One region of the Shinella sp. 20P9.1.1 genome, then DNA from elsewhere that is predicted to be linked to it. Evidence: riboswitches for the same ligand, from Rfam matches in the RefSeq annotation. Region 1 holds a riboswitch; each other region holds the start of a gene.
The links. Region 1 has a riboswitch for cobalamin ahead of AC27VQ_RS15875 (hypothetical protein). Riboswitches for the same ligand answer to the same signal wherever they lie in the genome.
Positions count from the first base shown of each region.

Region 1 (4,939 bases):
ATTTCGGCGGCGACATGCACCATCTCGTCGAGCGAGGGGGTGATGAGGCCGGAGAGGCCGATGATATCGACCTTTTCGGCTTTCGCCGTCTCAAGGATCTTCGTTGCCGGCACCATGACGCCGAGGTCGATGATCTCGTAATTGTTGCAGGCGAGCACGACGCCGACGATGTTCTTGCCGATATCGTGCACGTCACCCTTGACGGTGGCCATCAGGATCTTTCCCGCGCTCTGCCGTTCGCCGCTGCCGCCATTGGCGCGCTTTTCGGCTTCCATATAAGGCAGCAGCACCGCGACGGCCTGCTTCATCACACGGGCGGATTTCACCACCTGCGGCAGGAACATCTTTCCTGCGCCAAAAAGGTCGCCGACGACGTTCATGCCGGCCATCAAGGGACCCTCGATGACGTGCAGTGGACGCTCCGCGTTCTGACGTGCCTCTTCGGTGTCTTCCTCGACGAATTCGGTGATGCCGTTGACGAGGGCATGTTCCAGCCGCTTTTCCACCGGCCATTCGCGCCAGGCGAGGTCGCGCTCCCGAGCCTCCTTGCCGGCCGCGCCCTTGAAGCGCTCGGCGATGTCGAGCAGGCGTTCCGTCGCGGTCCCGCCGGCCTTCGGCACGCGGTTCAGCACCACGTCCTCGCAGGCCTCGCGCAGGTCCGGCTCGATCGTGTCATAGACGGCGAGCTGGCCGGCATTGACGATGCCCATGTCCATGCCCGCCTGGATGGCGTGGTAGAGGAAGACGGCGTGCATCGCCTCGCGCACTGGCTCGTTGCCGCGGAAGGAGAAGGAGAGGTTGGAGACGCCGCCCGAGATATGGACATGCGGCAGGGTAGCGGTGATCTCGGCGGTCGCCTCGATGAAATCGACGCCGTAGTTGTCGTGCTCCTCGATGCCGGTCGCCACCGCGAAGATATTGGGGTCGAAGACGATATCTTCCGGCGCAAGGCCGGCGATTTCGGTGAGCAGCGTGTAGGCGCGGGTGCAGATTTCCACCTTGCGCGCCTTGGTGTCAGCCTGCCCTTTCTCGTCGAAGGCCATGACGACGACGGCGGCACCATAGGCGCGCACCAGTTTGGCATGGTGCAGGAAGGCCTCTTCGCCTTCCTTCAGCGAGATGGAATTGACCAGCGGCTTGCCCTGCACGCATTTCAGGCCGGCCTCGATCACCTCCCATTTCGAACTGTCGATCATCACGGGAACACGGGCGATATCGGGCTCGGCGGCGATGAGGTTGAGATATTCCACCATCGCCTTGGCGGAATCGATCAGGCCCTCGTCCATGTTGATGTCGATGATCTGCGCGCCGTTCGCCACCTGGTCGCGCGCGACGTCGAGAGCGGCTGCATAGTCGCCCGCCGTGATCAGCTTGCGGAATTTCGCCGAGCCCGTGACATTGGTGCGCTCGCCGACATTCACGAAGGGAATGGCTTCGGTCAGCGTGAAGGGTTCGAGGCCGGAAAGGCGCATGTGGCGCGGAATATCCGGGATCTGGCGCGGCTTGTGGCGCGACGCCGCCTCGGCGATGGCGCGGATATGGTCCGGCGTCGAGCCGCAGCAGCCGCCGACGATATTGACCAGGCCGTCGCGCATGAACCCTTCGATCTGGGCGGCCATCTCGTCCGGCGTCTCGTCATACTGGCCGAAGGCGTTGGGCAGGCCGGCATTGGGATAGGCGCAGACGAAGGTTTGCGCCACGGAGGAAATCTCGGCGAGGTGGGCGCGCATGGCATTGGCCCCGAGTGCGCAGTTGAGGCCGATGGAGAAGGGATCGGCATGGCGCACGGAATTCCAGAAAGCCTCCGGCGTCTGGCCGGACAGCGTGCGGCCGGAAAGGTCGGTGATGGTGCCCGAGATCATGACGGGCAGGTCGATGCCCTTTTCCTCGAAGACCTCGCGCGTGGCGAAGATCGCGGCCTTGGCGTTCAGCGTGTCGAAGATCGTCTCGATCAGGATGATGTCGGCACCGCCGTCGATGAGGCCGCGCAGCTGTTCGGCATAGGCGATCCTGAGATCGTCGAAGGTCACGGCACGGTAGCCGGGATTGTTGACGTCGGGCGAGATGGAGGCGGTGCGGTTGGTCGGGCCGAGCGCACCGGCGACGAAGCGGCGTCGGCCGTCCTTTTGCTGGGCACGCAGGCCGGCGCGGCGGGCAAGGCGCGCGCCGTCGCGGTTCAGCTCATAGACCATGTCCTCCATGCCATAGTCCGCCTGGGCGATGGTGGTGGAGGAGAAGGTGTTGGTTTCCAAAATATCGGCGCCGGCGAGCGCGTAGCGATAGTGGATGTCCTCGATGGCGCCGGGCTGGGTCAGCGTCAGCAGATCGTTGTTGCCCTGCTGGTGGCAGGCGCAATCGCCGAAACGGTCGCCGCGGAAATCGTCCTCGACCAGTTTCAGCGTCTGGATTTCCGTGCCCATGGCGCCGTCGAGCACGAGAATGCGTTCGCGGGCGGCGGCTTCGAGGGCGGCGCGGATCTCGCGACCGTCCCGCTTCGGCTGTTCGGGGCCGAACAGGTCGTCCAGGTGGGAAGTGGCCATGGGGAAACCCTCCGATGCAGTATCGTCTGCATCGGAGTTCACATAAAGATATCTTTATGTCAATATATCTTTATGTGGTTTGGCCCTAGTGCATCGGTTCATTCGCCCCAGCAAGCGAGGCGAACAGCGCCTTGAGGCGGATGATGTCAGGGTCGGCGCTTTGGCAACGGGCAAGCTTGTCCACCTCCTTCAGCGCCTCGACCGGAAGATCGGCGCCGCGCGGTTGCCAGAGCAGCCAGGAGATGAAGACGGATTCCGGCTTGCCGGTGCCGGACGGCTGGATATCGGTGAATTGAAACATTTCTTTTTCCCCAATTGAAAATTGGGGGATGACCGGACGCACGCTGCTGAAAAACTCGCCCGCGGGCGACAACAAGCGCACCCTTGGGACACCCCGCCCATGGACGTTACAGACGTGTCAGGGCAGGTCTCCTGGCTTGCGGGTCATTGCCTTTGTCTCGCCTTCCCGGTGGTTCACACCAGTGGCATGGAGCGACATCGGCTCGCCGTTCACAGTTGCGGGGGCAGCGCCGGTCTTGATCCTCCTTGGAGCATCGCACCGGCTTCCCTCTTAGCCTCCGAGCCGCATGCGACTCGGAAGACCCTGACGGCCGGAGACTGGCGTGACGCGGTAAGTAAGTCAAGGATGCGGGAACACGATGCACAGGCCCGGAACTTTTTTCTCAGCAATGCATTTGGGCTTCCGCCTGCCTCCTGCCCCTCGCTCATCTCGCCGGCGAGGGCGTGATTCACCAAAACCGCAGATGAGGGCCAATGCCGAGCCATCCCGATACGCTCAGATGTTGCAAGTCTCTGTCCTTACGGCTAAAAAATGCCGTTTTCATGCACCACGCGGCCAGGATGCCAATCAGCGTGTCGCCTGAGCCATGTTCTTTCCGTCAGCGCCATGAGGGCGTCGCATGGTGTCATGGCTGATCGCGGCACAGAGACGAAACCTGCCCGCAAAAAACCCTCCGGCGCACAGGCCTTTGCCGGATGGCTCAACATGGCCGGATCCAGATTAAGAAATATGTCCCTTCATAATACGCCGCACGCCGCCCGCGACGCAGACGCCAAGCAGATCGACTATAACGATTCGATCCGCGCCACCTATCTGACGCTGGAGGAGCTGGCCGAATGCGGCGAGGCGCTGGCGCGCGACAAGACCGCGCCGCTGCCCGGTTTCCGGCCCTTCGAATTCCGCGCCCGGCACAAGGAAAACGAGAAGGAAATCTTCCGCGTTTATCAGGCGACGGCCAAGGACGTGGAGTCGGGCGCGCAGATCACACCCGCCGCCGAATGGCTGCTCGACAATTATTACGTCATCGAAGAGGCCATCCAGGAGGTCCGCCGCGACTTCCCGCGCCGTTTCTATCGCCAGCTGCCGACCGTCGAGATCGACGGGCAGGCGGTGCCGCGCACGCTGGTGCTGGCCTGGCTCTACGTCGCCCATACCCAGAGCAACATCTCGCATGAAAGCTTGACGGCCTTCGTGCAGGGTTTCCAGAAGATCGATGCGCTGAAGATCGGTGAACTCTGGGCGCTGCCGTCCTTCATCCGCTTCGTGCTGCTCGAAAACCTGCGCCGCATCTCCAGCCGTGTCGAGCGCTCCCGCAAGATGCGCTTCAAGGCCAATGACGTCGCCGACGAGCTGGTGCGCCTGAACGATCCCGAAAAGAGCATCCAGTATCTGCGCTCGATCGAGAACTTCGTCGAGGACAACACCTTCGTCACGCAGCTGCTCTACCGGCTGCGGGATGGCCTGCAGGCGTCCGGTGTGGTGATCCAGTGGCTGGAGCGCAAGATCGAGAGCCGCGGCAGTGATCTCGAAGAACTGATCGTCTCGGAAAACAACCGCCTGTCCTCCGGCAACGCGACGATGAGCTCGCTCATCAAGAGCCTGCGCACCGTCGACGATACGGAATGGCCCGTCTGGTTCGAGAGTGTCAGCCGCCTCGACGAGGCGCTGCGCCAGGGCTCGGATTATTCCGACCTCGATTTCGGCTCGCGCAACAAATACCGCAACACGATCGAGCGTTTCGCCCGCCGCTCCGGCAAGACGGAGCTTGAAGTCACGGAGATCGCGCTCGCCATGACGGCGGAAGATGCGACCGCCCATGTCGAAGATCTCGACTACAAGGCCAATGTCGCCGCCTTCCTCGTCGGCAAGAAGCGCAAGCAGCTTGAAAAGCGTATCGGCTACCGTCCCTCCATCGTGCAGCGCATCGTGCGCTTCGGCCGCAAGCTCGACTGGTTCGCCATTGCCGGGCCGAACATCCTCTTGACGCTTCTGGCGATGATCGCGGTCTTCTATTTCCTCGATCAGCTCGATATCCCGAACGGCGCCTGGCTGATCATGCTGGTGCTCTTCGCGCTGCCGGCCTCGGAAGGCGCGTCGG
Region 1 covers NZ_JBYOLC010000008.1:195,587-200,525, forward strand. Annotated here, with positions in the region: gene metH (methionine synthase) at 1-2,540, opposite strand, end outside; gene AC27VQ_RS15875 (hypothetical protein) at 2,626-2,841, opposite strand; cobalamin riboswitch at 2,946-3,162, opposite strand; gene AC27VQ_RS15880 (glycoside hydrolase family 94 protein) at 3,571-4,939, shown strand, end outside.

Region 2 (4,939 bases), on a different contig from region 1:
CCGCAGCAGAAGACGGTGCGCTCGCGGAAATCGGGCGCGAGCAGCGAGAGGCGGGCGGCATCGATGCGGCCGCGCAGGCCGTGCCAGCCGTCACGCGGATTGTGGCCTTCCACGACGAAGCCGAGGGCGAGGTTCGGCATCTGGGCGGCGAGACATTCGAGTTCCGGCTTGAACAGCAGGTCCTCCGGCTTGCGGGCGCAGGAGACGAAGGCCACGTTGGATTGCGGCGCGCAATCCGCCATCCAACGCGTCATCGACATCATCGGCGTCACACCGGAGCCCGCCGAGATGAAGAGGTATTTTTCCGCCGGATAGCGCACGAAGGAGAAATCGCCGAGCGGCCCGAAGGCCTTCAGCTTCATGCCGGGGCGCAGATGATCGAACATCCAGCGCGTGCCGATCGAGTTCTTCTGCGCTTTCACCGTCACGGCGACGGAGAAGGGCCGCGAAGGTGTCGAGGAGAGCGTGTAGGTGCGCATGACAGGCTCGTCTTCCGACACCGGCAGTTCCAGCGTGACGAACTGGCCCGGCAGATAGCGGAACCAGTTCTTCTGATCGGAGCTGAAGGTGAACGTCATCACATCGGCCGTCTCCACGGTCGCGGCGATGCATTCAAGCAGGTTATGGCGATCGTGCCAGGGGTGAAGTTCGTCGAAATGGCGGAAATGGCTCGAAATCGTCATGTCAGGCCACCCGCGACATCGGTTGCTTGTTGTCCAGCCGGTCGATCATGAAATTCGAATACCATTCGACGAACTGCATGACGCCGCCCTCGTCCTCCGGGGAATAGGGGCCAGGCTGGTAAGCCGGCGAGCGAATGCCGAAAGCGTTTTCCTCGACGATCTGGCGGTCCTGATCGTTGGTCTCGGTCCAGACATGGGTGAGCTCGTCGAGCCGGTAATCGACACCCTCGACGGCATCCTTGTTGACCAGCCACTTGGTCGTGACCTGCGTCAGCTCGGGGCCGAGCGGCAGGACGCGGAAGGTAATGGCATGATCGGCCAGCACATGGTTCCACGTCGTCGGATAGTGGAAGAGCAGCAGCGTGCCGATGCCACTTTCCTGCACGTCGTTCGACAGCGGGCGCTGGACGGCGCGCGCACCGGACATGGTGTAGCTCTCGGCATCCTGGATGAGCGGCATGCGGGCCGCGCGGAACTGGCCGGTCGGCGACATGCGGAACTCGCTCGGCAGGCCGGATGCTTCGCATTTCGCCCAATGCGCGGCAATCACAGGGTCGTCCTTGGCGCCCTGCACGCCCGTCGCAGTCGGTGCTTCCGGATAGGTGCGGCAGAGTTCGGGATGGTTGGCGGCGCAGTGATAGCACTCGCGGTTGTTTTCCCAGACGAGCTTCCAGTTGCCCTTCTCGATGATCGTGCTTTCGAAGGCGACCTTGGTTTCGCCGAGCCGGTGGCGCGCAAGATAGGGTTCGGCATTGGCACGGAAGGCGGAGAAATCCGGGGTTTCGTCGGCGAGGCAGATGAAGATGTAGCCGCCGAGGGTCTCGCAATGGATCGGTTTCAGGCTATGCTGCGTCCTGTCGAAATCCTCCGCCATGTGGCGGGCGAAGAGCAGCGAACCGTCGAGCTCGTAGGTCCACTGGTGATAGGGACAGACGAGCTTGGCCGAGGTGCCCTTGTGCTGGGTGCAGACGCGCGAGCCGCGGTGGCGGCAGGAATTGTGCAGCGCGCGGATCGTGCCCGAGCGATCGCGGGTGATGACGACGGGATAATCGCCGACCTGCACGGTAAAATAATTGCCGGCCTTCGGGATTTCGCAGTCATGGCCGATGAACAGCCAGTCGCGATACCAGATCGTCTCCATGTCGAGCTTGTAATGGTCGGGGTCGATGTAGAAGGCCTGTTCGAGGCTGTGGCCTTCACGCCGGTTCTTGAGCTTGCGGAGCACGTCGCTGCGGATATCCATGGCAATCCTCATAGGTCCAGTTTGGGGATGAGGCGCACGGAGGAGACGGCATCCGGGCGTGAAAACGCCCGGCGTGCACGCTTCCCGGCCGCCCGCCGCAGCCAGTCACGATCTTTTCTCCAGGCTGGTTTCCGGGCTGAGGAGTGGTCATTGCAGGACAGGACCTGCGGACCGATGCGGCGCCTTCCCAGACAGTCCGTCCAGTGGCTTTGTGCCGCGTTTTCTCCAACACCGTTGCGGGGGCAGCGCCGGAATCTGACCGGCTTCCCAATTCTCCGCCCTCCCTAGAAGGCGACACCTTGAGTGTCTTTATCTAACCGCAAGAATCGTCGTTCGACATGCCAAAAAACGACGTGACTTCATGATTTGACGACAGTCGAAAAATGAATGAGAGTCTTTTAGAAACGACATTTGTCGATTTATATCAATATAATATGCCTTTTAATCATGCGTAGAGGCGCGAGAGCAGGCAAGCTGGGCGCTAAAGAGGCAAGTTGTCATATTGCGACCATCGAAACCGCCCTGCAAGGATTGAGGGTCCGAACGGAAAGGAATGCTTAACGGCGTTTCCATAAACTTCCGCGATCAGGGCGCGAGCACGGAGTGCCGCGCGAACATGGAGCGCCGGGCGTGCAGCAGCAGACGAAGTTTCGATACTACGACGCCGTCGCCTACAAGCGCGCGAACCCGCCGAAATCCGCCGTGCATACGGAATTCCTGCGCACCGGCCGCATCGACCGCACCCCCGACAGCTGGAGCCCGAGCGAGAAGCGCTACCTGTCCTACGAGGAGGTGGCCGAGCGCACGGGCCGCAAGCTGGAACGCGCCGGCTCCGTCACCCACGACCGCATCAACGGGTTTCACCGCTCGATCCAGTTTCCGAAGCTGATCTTCCACCGCACGCTCGCCGAAACGCCGCATCTCGGCTACTGCCACATCACGGTGGCCAATTCGAGTTTCGCGGATTTCCAGAACGTGCAATGGGCCTTCTACATGGCCAATTTCTTTGCCGAGATCGGCGAGGAAGAGCAGTTCTTCGCCGGCATTTCGAAAAAGCAGAGCCGCATGTATTTCGCCGTCGCCATCACGCCGACGGACCACGAAGGCCGCCTGACGATCGATCGCAAGGTGCGCGGCAACGGCGTGATCTTCCGCACGGATGATCCCAAGCTCGCCATGAAGAACGTACTGATGCTCGGCGCCCGCAACGAGGCGCTGCGCAAGATCATCAGCGCGCTTTAAGTTTTCCGGACGCAAAACCGCTTCACACTTTTGCTGGAATTGCTTTTCACGCTCTATACAGCATCCACTCCTTGCCCGCCGGCACCTCGTCGCCGCGACCGTAGACGACGATCTGGTCACCGCCGGATGCCTTCGCCTCCAGAAGCGCCCGCTCGCAGGCCGAGGACAGGTCCAGCGCGCTTTCGGCGCGATCCGACATGCAGACACCGGCCGACAGGGTAAGATGGCCGAGATTGCGGTTGGTGCGCGGATCGCGCAGCGCCACCGTCTGGAAGGCGGCGCGCAGCAGATCGATCAGCCGCTCCACCTCCCCCTCATCCGAAGTGTTGAACAGGAAACCGAAGCGCAGGCCGTCGAAACGCACGGCGAGGTCGTTTGACGGGAAGGCCTGGCGGATGAGGCCGCCGTAGAAGGTCACGAGATGGTCGGACAGCGCCTCTATCTGGGCCGGCGAGAAGCGGCGTTCGGCGTCTACTTCCGCCACGACGACGCCGCAGAGCATCGGCAGGGAGGGGTTCGCATAGACGCGGGCGAGAGCCTTGTTGAAGGCACGGCGGTTGCCGAGCCTGGTCGGCGGGTCGACGAACTTCATCGCCTCGAATTCCGCCATTTCCTTCTGGATGCCGTCCATGGTGGCCGATTGCGCGGCGACCTTCTCGGCCATCTCGGCGGTGTGGGTGACGCGCTGTTCGGTGGCGCGCTGCAGAGCTTCGAGCGAGCTGCCGAGTGCACCGCCGACGCTGCCGATCACCTGCGACGCCTCGCCGATCAGGCGGCCGTAATCGTTGAGCGAGGAGCGTTCCTGGCTGAGCAGGTCCATGAAATTGCTCATCTCGCTGCTGATCGCGCCGGCCGAGCGTTGCAGCACGCTCGCCTCGTGCTGGTGCGGCAGGTATTTCCTGCCGAGTTCGTCGAGCGCGGCCTGGGTCTTGTATTTGCCGAGCGCGATGAAGTCGCGCACGAGATCCGGGTTGCTGCCGGCATAGGCCTCATAGACCAGTTCGTAATTGCGCGGCAGGCCGTCTATGCCCATCTGCTTCATGGCCGTTGCAACGCGCAAGGCGACGTCGGTGGTCGAGGATTTCCTGTTAGCCATTCAGATGCGGACCTGCTTGCGGGACTTTTCACCCTGACCGTAACAGCCCGGTCTTTCGGCCGCTCTAATCCGGCCGTTCGAATTTTAGCCATCCGCCGAACTCTTGGCATTTGCCGACAAAGCGCTGTAAAGGAAGCGGCAAAGACGGAAGGGCGAGATGGCTGATATCGTTGATACGCGCACGGATGCGGAGGAAGCGCTGGCGCGCGCCACCGCAACGCTCGGCCGCGGCGTGCCGGTCGCCATTCCCACCGAGACGGTCTATGGCCTGGCCGCCGACGCCACCAATCCGCTCGCCATCACCCGCATCTATGACATGAAGGGCCGGCCGCGCTTCAATCCGCTGATCTGCCATATGGCCGATCTCGCCATGGCGGAGAGACATGCGGTGTTCGACCCGCTGTCGCGAAAGATCGCCGAAGCCTTCTGGCCGGGGCCGCTGACGCTGGTGCTGCCGATCCGGCCGGAGAGCGCCATCCATCCGCTGGCGCGCGCCGGGCTCGATACTGTCGGCATCCGCATTCCCAAGGGGTTTGCCAGCCGGCTGCTCGCCGCCTTCGGCAAGCCGCTCGCCGCGCCCAGCGCTAACACATCCGGCCGCATCAGCCCGACCACGGCCCGCCATGTCGCCGACGATTTCGGCGCGAAGCTGGAGCTGGTCCTCGATGGCGGGCC
Region 2 covers NZ_JBYOLC010000018.1:26,836-31,774, forward strand. Annotated here, with positions in the region: gene AC27VQ_RS23470 (FAD-binding oxidoreductase) at 1-683, opposite strand, end outside; gene AC27VQ_RS23475 (aromatic ring-hydroxylating oxygenase subunit alpha) at 685-1,926, opposite strand; cobalamin riboswitch at 2,032-2,243, opposite strand; gene AC27VQ_RS23480 (DUF6656 family protein) at 2,557-3,168, shown strand; gene AC27VQ_RS23485 (diguanylate cyclase domain-containing protein) at 3,215-4,264, opposite strand; gene AC27VQ_RS23490 (L-threonylcarbamoyladenylate synthase) at 4,422-4,939, shown strand, end outside.
Region 2: another riboswitch for cobalamin. It lies ahead of AC27VQ_RS23475 (aromatic ring-hydroxylating oxygenase subunit alpha); the one in region 1 lies ahead of AC27VQ_RS15875 (hypothetical protein).

Region 3 (4,939 bases), on a different contig from region 1:
ATCAATCCGGAGGTCTTGAAGAAGTTCGAGGAGGAAACCTCGATCAAGGTCAACCTCTCGACCTATTCCTCCAACGAGGAAATGCTGGCCAAGATCCAGGGCGGCGCCACGGGCTATGACATCGTCTTCCCGTCCGTGCATATGCAGGACATCATGGCCAAGCTCGATCTTCTGGAGAAGACCGACATCAACAAATATGAAGGCTTCAAGAATATCGATCCGGCCTTCCTGCGCGCCAAGAGCGACCCGAACGGTGAATATTGCCTGCCCTATGCCTGGGGTTCGGTCGGCATCATGTACAACCGCAAGGTGCTCGGCAAGGATATCACGGGCTGGAAGGACCTGATCGAGACCGTGAAGGCCAAGGGCCTGAAATTCACCCTGCTCGACGACATGCGCGAAGTGCTGGCGGTCGGCCTCATCCTGAACGGCCACAAGATCAACTCGACGGACCCGGCCGAATTGCAGCAGGCGGCGGACACGATCATCGCCATGAAGCCGGATGTGGCGGCCTTCACCTATGACGAGCGTCCGATGGTGCAAGCGGGCGACGTGGCGGCCGGGCACGCCTTCGTCGGTGCGATGGTGGATATCTTCGCCAATGAAAAGGACCTCGGCTACGTGATCCCCGAGGAGGGGGCGACCATGTACCAGGAGGATATCTGCGTGCTGAAAACCGCGCCGAACAAGGACAACGCGATCAAGTTCCTCCAGTTCTATACGCGCCCGGAAATCGTCGCTCTCAACGTCTCGCAGCAGACCAACGGCACCGCCAACGTGCCGGCGCGGGAATTGACCCCGGAAAAGATCAAGAATAGCAAGGAAATCAACCCGCCGGCCGAGACGATGGCACGTCTCCAGATATTCGAGGATCTGGGTCCGGCCCTGCGTCAGGTGGACCGTGTCTGGACGCGGGTCAAGACGGCGCAATGAGCCCGGTGTGAGTGCGGTTGATACCCGCCCGTCTTTGGACGGGCGGGATTTCGAAGAGAGGGGCGACGTGTCGAAACGCATTCTGAAGCTCGTTCAGTCCGACGACCTCAGGCGGTCCAAATCCGACAAGCTGATCGCCCATTACATCGAGCGCAACATCGCCGAGCTGCCCTTCGAGACGGCGCGGTCGATCGCCCAGCGCTTGGAACTCTCGCCCATGACCATCGGCCGCTATCTGCGCCGCATGGGTTTCGACGGGCTCGACGAGCTGAAGAGCGAGCTGCGCCGCGGCAGTTCCAACCCCGCCTGGCAGGTCAAGGGACAGGTCGGGCGATTGGAGCAGGACCGCAAGGACGGCAAGCTGCTCGCCGGGCTCATCCAGCAGCAGATCGACAATCTCGGCGAGATTTACGCCATCACGACCGCGCCGGAATGGCAGCAGACGATCGACGCGCTGATCGGCGCGACGGAGGTCTATGTCGCCGCCTATCAGAACGTGCGCGGCATCGCGCAGTATTTTGCAAGCCAGCTCTCCTACACCCGCCCGCGCGTGCAATTCGTCGACGGCGTCAACGGCACCTATGCCGAAGTGCTCGACGGCTCCGTCGAGGGGCGGCTGCTCTTCCTGCACGACGTACGCCGCTTTGCCGCCAAGGCCCGGCCGCTGGCGCTGGAAGCCCGGCGGGCCGGCGTGAAGGTCGTGCTGCTGACCGATGAATTCTGCCCCTGGGGGCCGGAAGTCTCCGACATCTGCCTCATCGTGCCCGGCTCGCACGGGCCGCTTTGGGATGGCGCCGCGACCATGACGGCGGTGATGGATCTCATGTTGAGCAACATCATCGTCGAGATGGGCGACGAGGTGAGCGAGCGTGTCGACCGGCTGACACGCCTGCAGGATGTCTTCGGGGATTTCGAAAGCTGATTTTCACCGTCACCTTGACGCCGCCGAACGGTGCGGACTAAGGATGGGACGACGGTTCCCCGAAGGATGACTCCCAGGGGATTAATAGGGAACACGGTGCGGATGACCCAACAGGGACCCATTCCGTGGCTGCCCCCGCAACTGTAGGCGGATTGCCGCCTGTCCTCGTGACGCGTCTCGCGTCATGCCACTGTGCGTTTGCACGGGAAGGCAGACAGGCAGCAGATATCCGTGAGCCAGGAGACCTGCCGTCAGAGCCGAGAGTGCTGCTTGCCATGCACTCCAGATCCAAGTCACGGGCGGGGAAGCCCGGAACAGGAGACGCCATGACGAGCCAGACTGCCGCCCGCGGCAGACCCCTAATCGTTTTCTCCCGACCGCATTCGGTGCGCCCTTCGTGGTCCATCGGCTGAGCCCGCACGCCTTCACTCTCCGGGAGAAATCCATGACCTTGTTTTCCGCGGCCCTGCGCGCCGCATCCCTCGCTTCCGCCCTTGCCGGCGCGGTAACCCTCATCGCCTCCGGCACGGCCCAGGCCGCCGAGACGCAGTATCCGCTGACGCTGCAGAATTGCGGCCGCCCGGTCACCTTCCAGAAGGCGCCGACGCAGACCGTTTCGATTGGCCAGAGCTCGACCGAAATCCTCTACATGCTCGGCCTGGCCGACAAGGTGGTGGGCACGGCGCTGTGGGTCGGCCCGGTCATCAAGGGCTATGAAGACGTCAACGCCAGGATCGACCGTCTGGCCGACAACGAGCCGAGCTTCGAAAGCGTGCTCGCCAAGAAGCCGGATATCGTCACGGTGCAGTTCCAGTGGCAGGTCGGGCCGGAAGGCGTCGTTGCCAAGCCCGAGCAGTTCGAGGAGCTCGGCATTCCCGTCTACACCTCGCCGTCCGATTGCGTCGGCAAGGAAAACAGCGCGGCCAGCGACGGCGTCCGCCATCAGGTCTTCACCATGGAGCTGGTCTATCAGGAGATCCGCGAGATGGCGCAGATCTACGATATCCAGGACAAGGGCGAAGAGGTCGTTGCCGCGCTGAAGGCACGCGAAGAGGCGGCCCGTGCCAAGGTTGCCGCCGCCAAGGACAGGCTCTCGGCCGTCTTCTGGTTCTCCAGCGCCGCCGATGCCGATCCCTATGTCGCCGGCAAGAACGGCGCGCCGGGCTACATCATGTCGGCGCTCGGCATCGAAAACATCATCAAGACCGAGGACGAATGGCCGACCGTCGGCTGGGAAACCATCGCCAAGGCCGCGCCGACGATGATCGTCGCGGGCTCGATGGAGCGCCGCCGCTATCCGCTCGACAGCCTTGAGGCGAAGCTCGACTTCCTGAAGACCGACCCGGTCGCAAGCCTCATGCCGGCGGTGAAGAGCAACTATGTCTTCGACATGGACGCTCAGGCGATGAACCCGACGATCCGTACCATCGAAGGCATCGAGCGTCTGGCCGATGCTATTGAAAAGGCTGGTTTGGCCAAGTGATCTCCGATCGTCCCATCCTGCTTCGGACGGGCGCCGCTTTCGCGGCGCTCCTTCTGTTGCTGTTTGCGCTCGGCGTCGGCGCCGCAGTCGGCGAGACGGCCATCCCTCTCGACGTGGTCGCCAAGACGGTGGCCAACCGCCTCTGGCATGCAGGCTACCCGCTGGAGCCGATCGACGAGGGCATCATCTGGAACTACCGGCTGAGCCGGGCGATGGTGGCTGCCTGCTGCGGCTCGGCCCTGGCGCTCTGCGGCGTCATCCTGCAATCGCTGCTGCGCAATGCGCTGGCCGATCCCTATATTCTCGGCATCTCCGCCGGCGCTTCGACCGGTGCCGTCAGCGTGGCGATTCTCGGTATCGGGGCCGGTGCCCTAACGCTGCCGGCCGGCGCCTTCCTCGGCGCGCTCGTCGCTTTCGGCCTCGTCAGCGCGCTCGCCTTGCGCGCCGGGCGCGGCACGAGCGCAATCATCCTGGCCGGCATCGCGGGCTCGCAACTCTTTAACGCGCTCACCTCCTTCATCGTCACCAAGGCGGCGAGCGCGGAGCAGGCACGCGGTATCATGTTCTGGCTGCTCGGCAATCTCTCGGGCGTGCGCTGGCCGGATGTCTGGCTGGCGCTGCCGGTAGCGATCCTCGGGCTTCTCGTGTGCCTGTGGCACGCCCGCGCGCTCGATGCCTTCACCTTCGGCACGGAATCGGCCGCCTCGCTCGGCATTCCCGTGCGCCGGGTCTATGTCGTGCTGATCGCCATTTCCGCGCTGATGACGGCGACCATGGTTTCCATCGTCGGCTCGATCGGCTTCGTCGGCCTCGTTATTCCCCATGCCGCGCGCATGGTGGTCGGCGTGCGGCATGGCCTGCTTCTGCCGGCCTCGGCGCTGATCGGCGCCATCTTCATGATCGCGGCGGACGTGCTGTCGCGTGTCATCATCCCCGGCCAGGTCCTGCCCATCGGCGTCATCACGGCACTGTTCGGCGCGCCCGCCTTCGCGCTCATCCTCAGCCAGAGGAGGTCTGCCCTGTGACACTGTCTGCCAAAAACCTGCACTGGTCGGCCGGTGGTGCGACCATCCTGTCGGATGTCTCGCTGGATGTGCGCCCCGGCGAATTCCTCGGCATCATCGGCCCGAACGGCTCCGGCAAGACGAGCCTGATGTCGCTGATGTCAGGCATCCGCAAGCCGCAGGCCGGCGCCGTCCTGCTCGACGGCACGCCGCTTTCGGATCACGGCCGTCAGGCCATCGCCCGGCGCATCGCCTTTGTCGAGCAGCAGGCGGAAACGACCGAGCGCATCACCGCGCGCCAGGCCGTCGAGCTCGGCCGTACGCCCTATCTCGGCGCGCTCACGCCCTGGTCGCGGACCGATGATGCCATCGTCGACCGGGCGCTGGAGGAGGTCGATATGGCGCATTTCGCCGGCCGGCTCTGGCACACACTGTCAGGCGGCGAACGGCAGCGGTTGCATATCGCTCGAGCGCTTGCCCAGCAATCGCCGATCCTGCTGCTCGACGAGCCGACCAATCATCTCGATATTGGCCACCAGATCAGCCTGCTCCAGCTGGTGCGCGAGCAGGAGCTGACGGTCGTTGCGGCCCTGCACG
Region 3 covers NZ_JBYOLC010000001.1:265,877-270,815, forward strand. Annotated here, with positions in the region: gene AC27VQ_RS01200 (polyamine ABC transporter substrate-binding protein) at 1-933, shown strand, start outside; gene AC27VQ_RS01205 (MurR/RpiR family transcriptional regulator) at 1,001-1,855, shown strand; cobalamin riboswitch at 1,891-2,122, shown strand; gene AC27VQ_RS01210 (ABC transporter substrate-binding protein) at 2,301-3,338, shown strand; gene AC27VQ_RS01215 (FecCD family ABC transporter permease) at 3,335-4,363, shown strand; gene AC27VQ_RS01220 (ABC transporter ATP-binding protein) at 4,360-4,939, shown strand, end outside.
Region 3: another riboswitch for cobalamin. It lies ahead of AC27VQ_RS01210 (ABC transporter substrate-binding protein); the one in region 1 lies ahead of AC27VQ_RS15875 (hypothetical protein).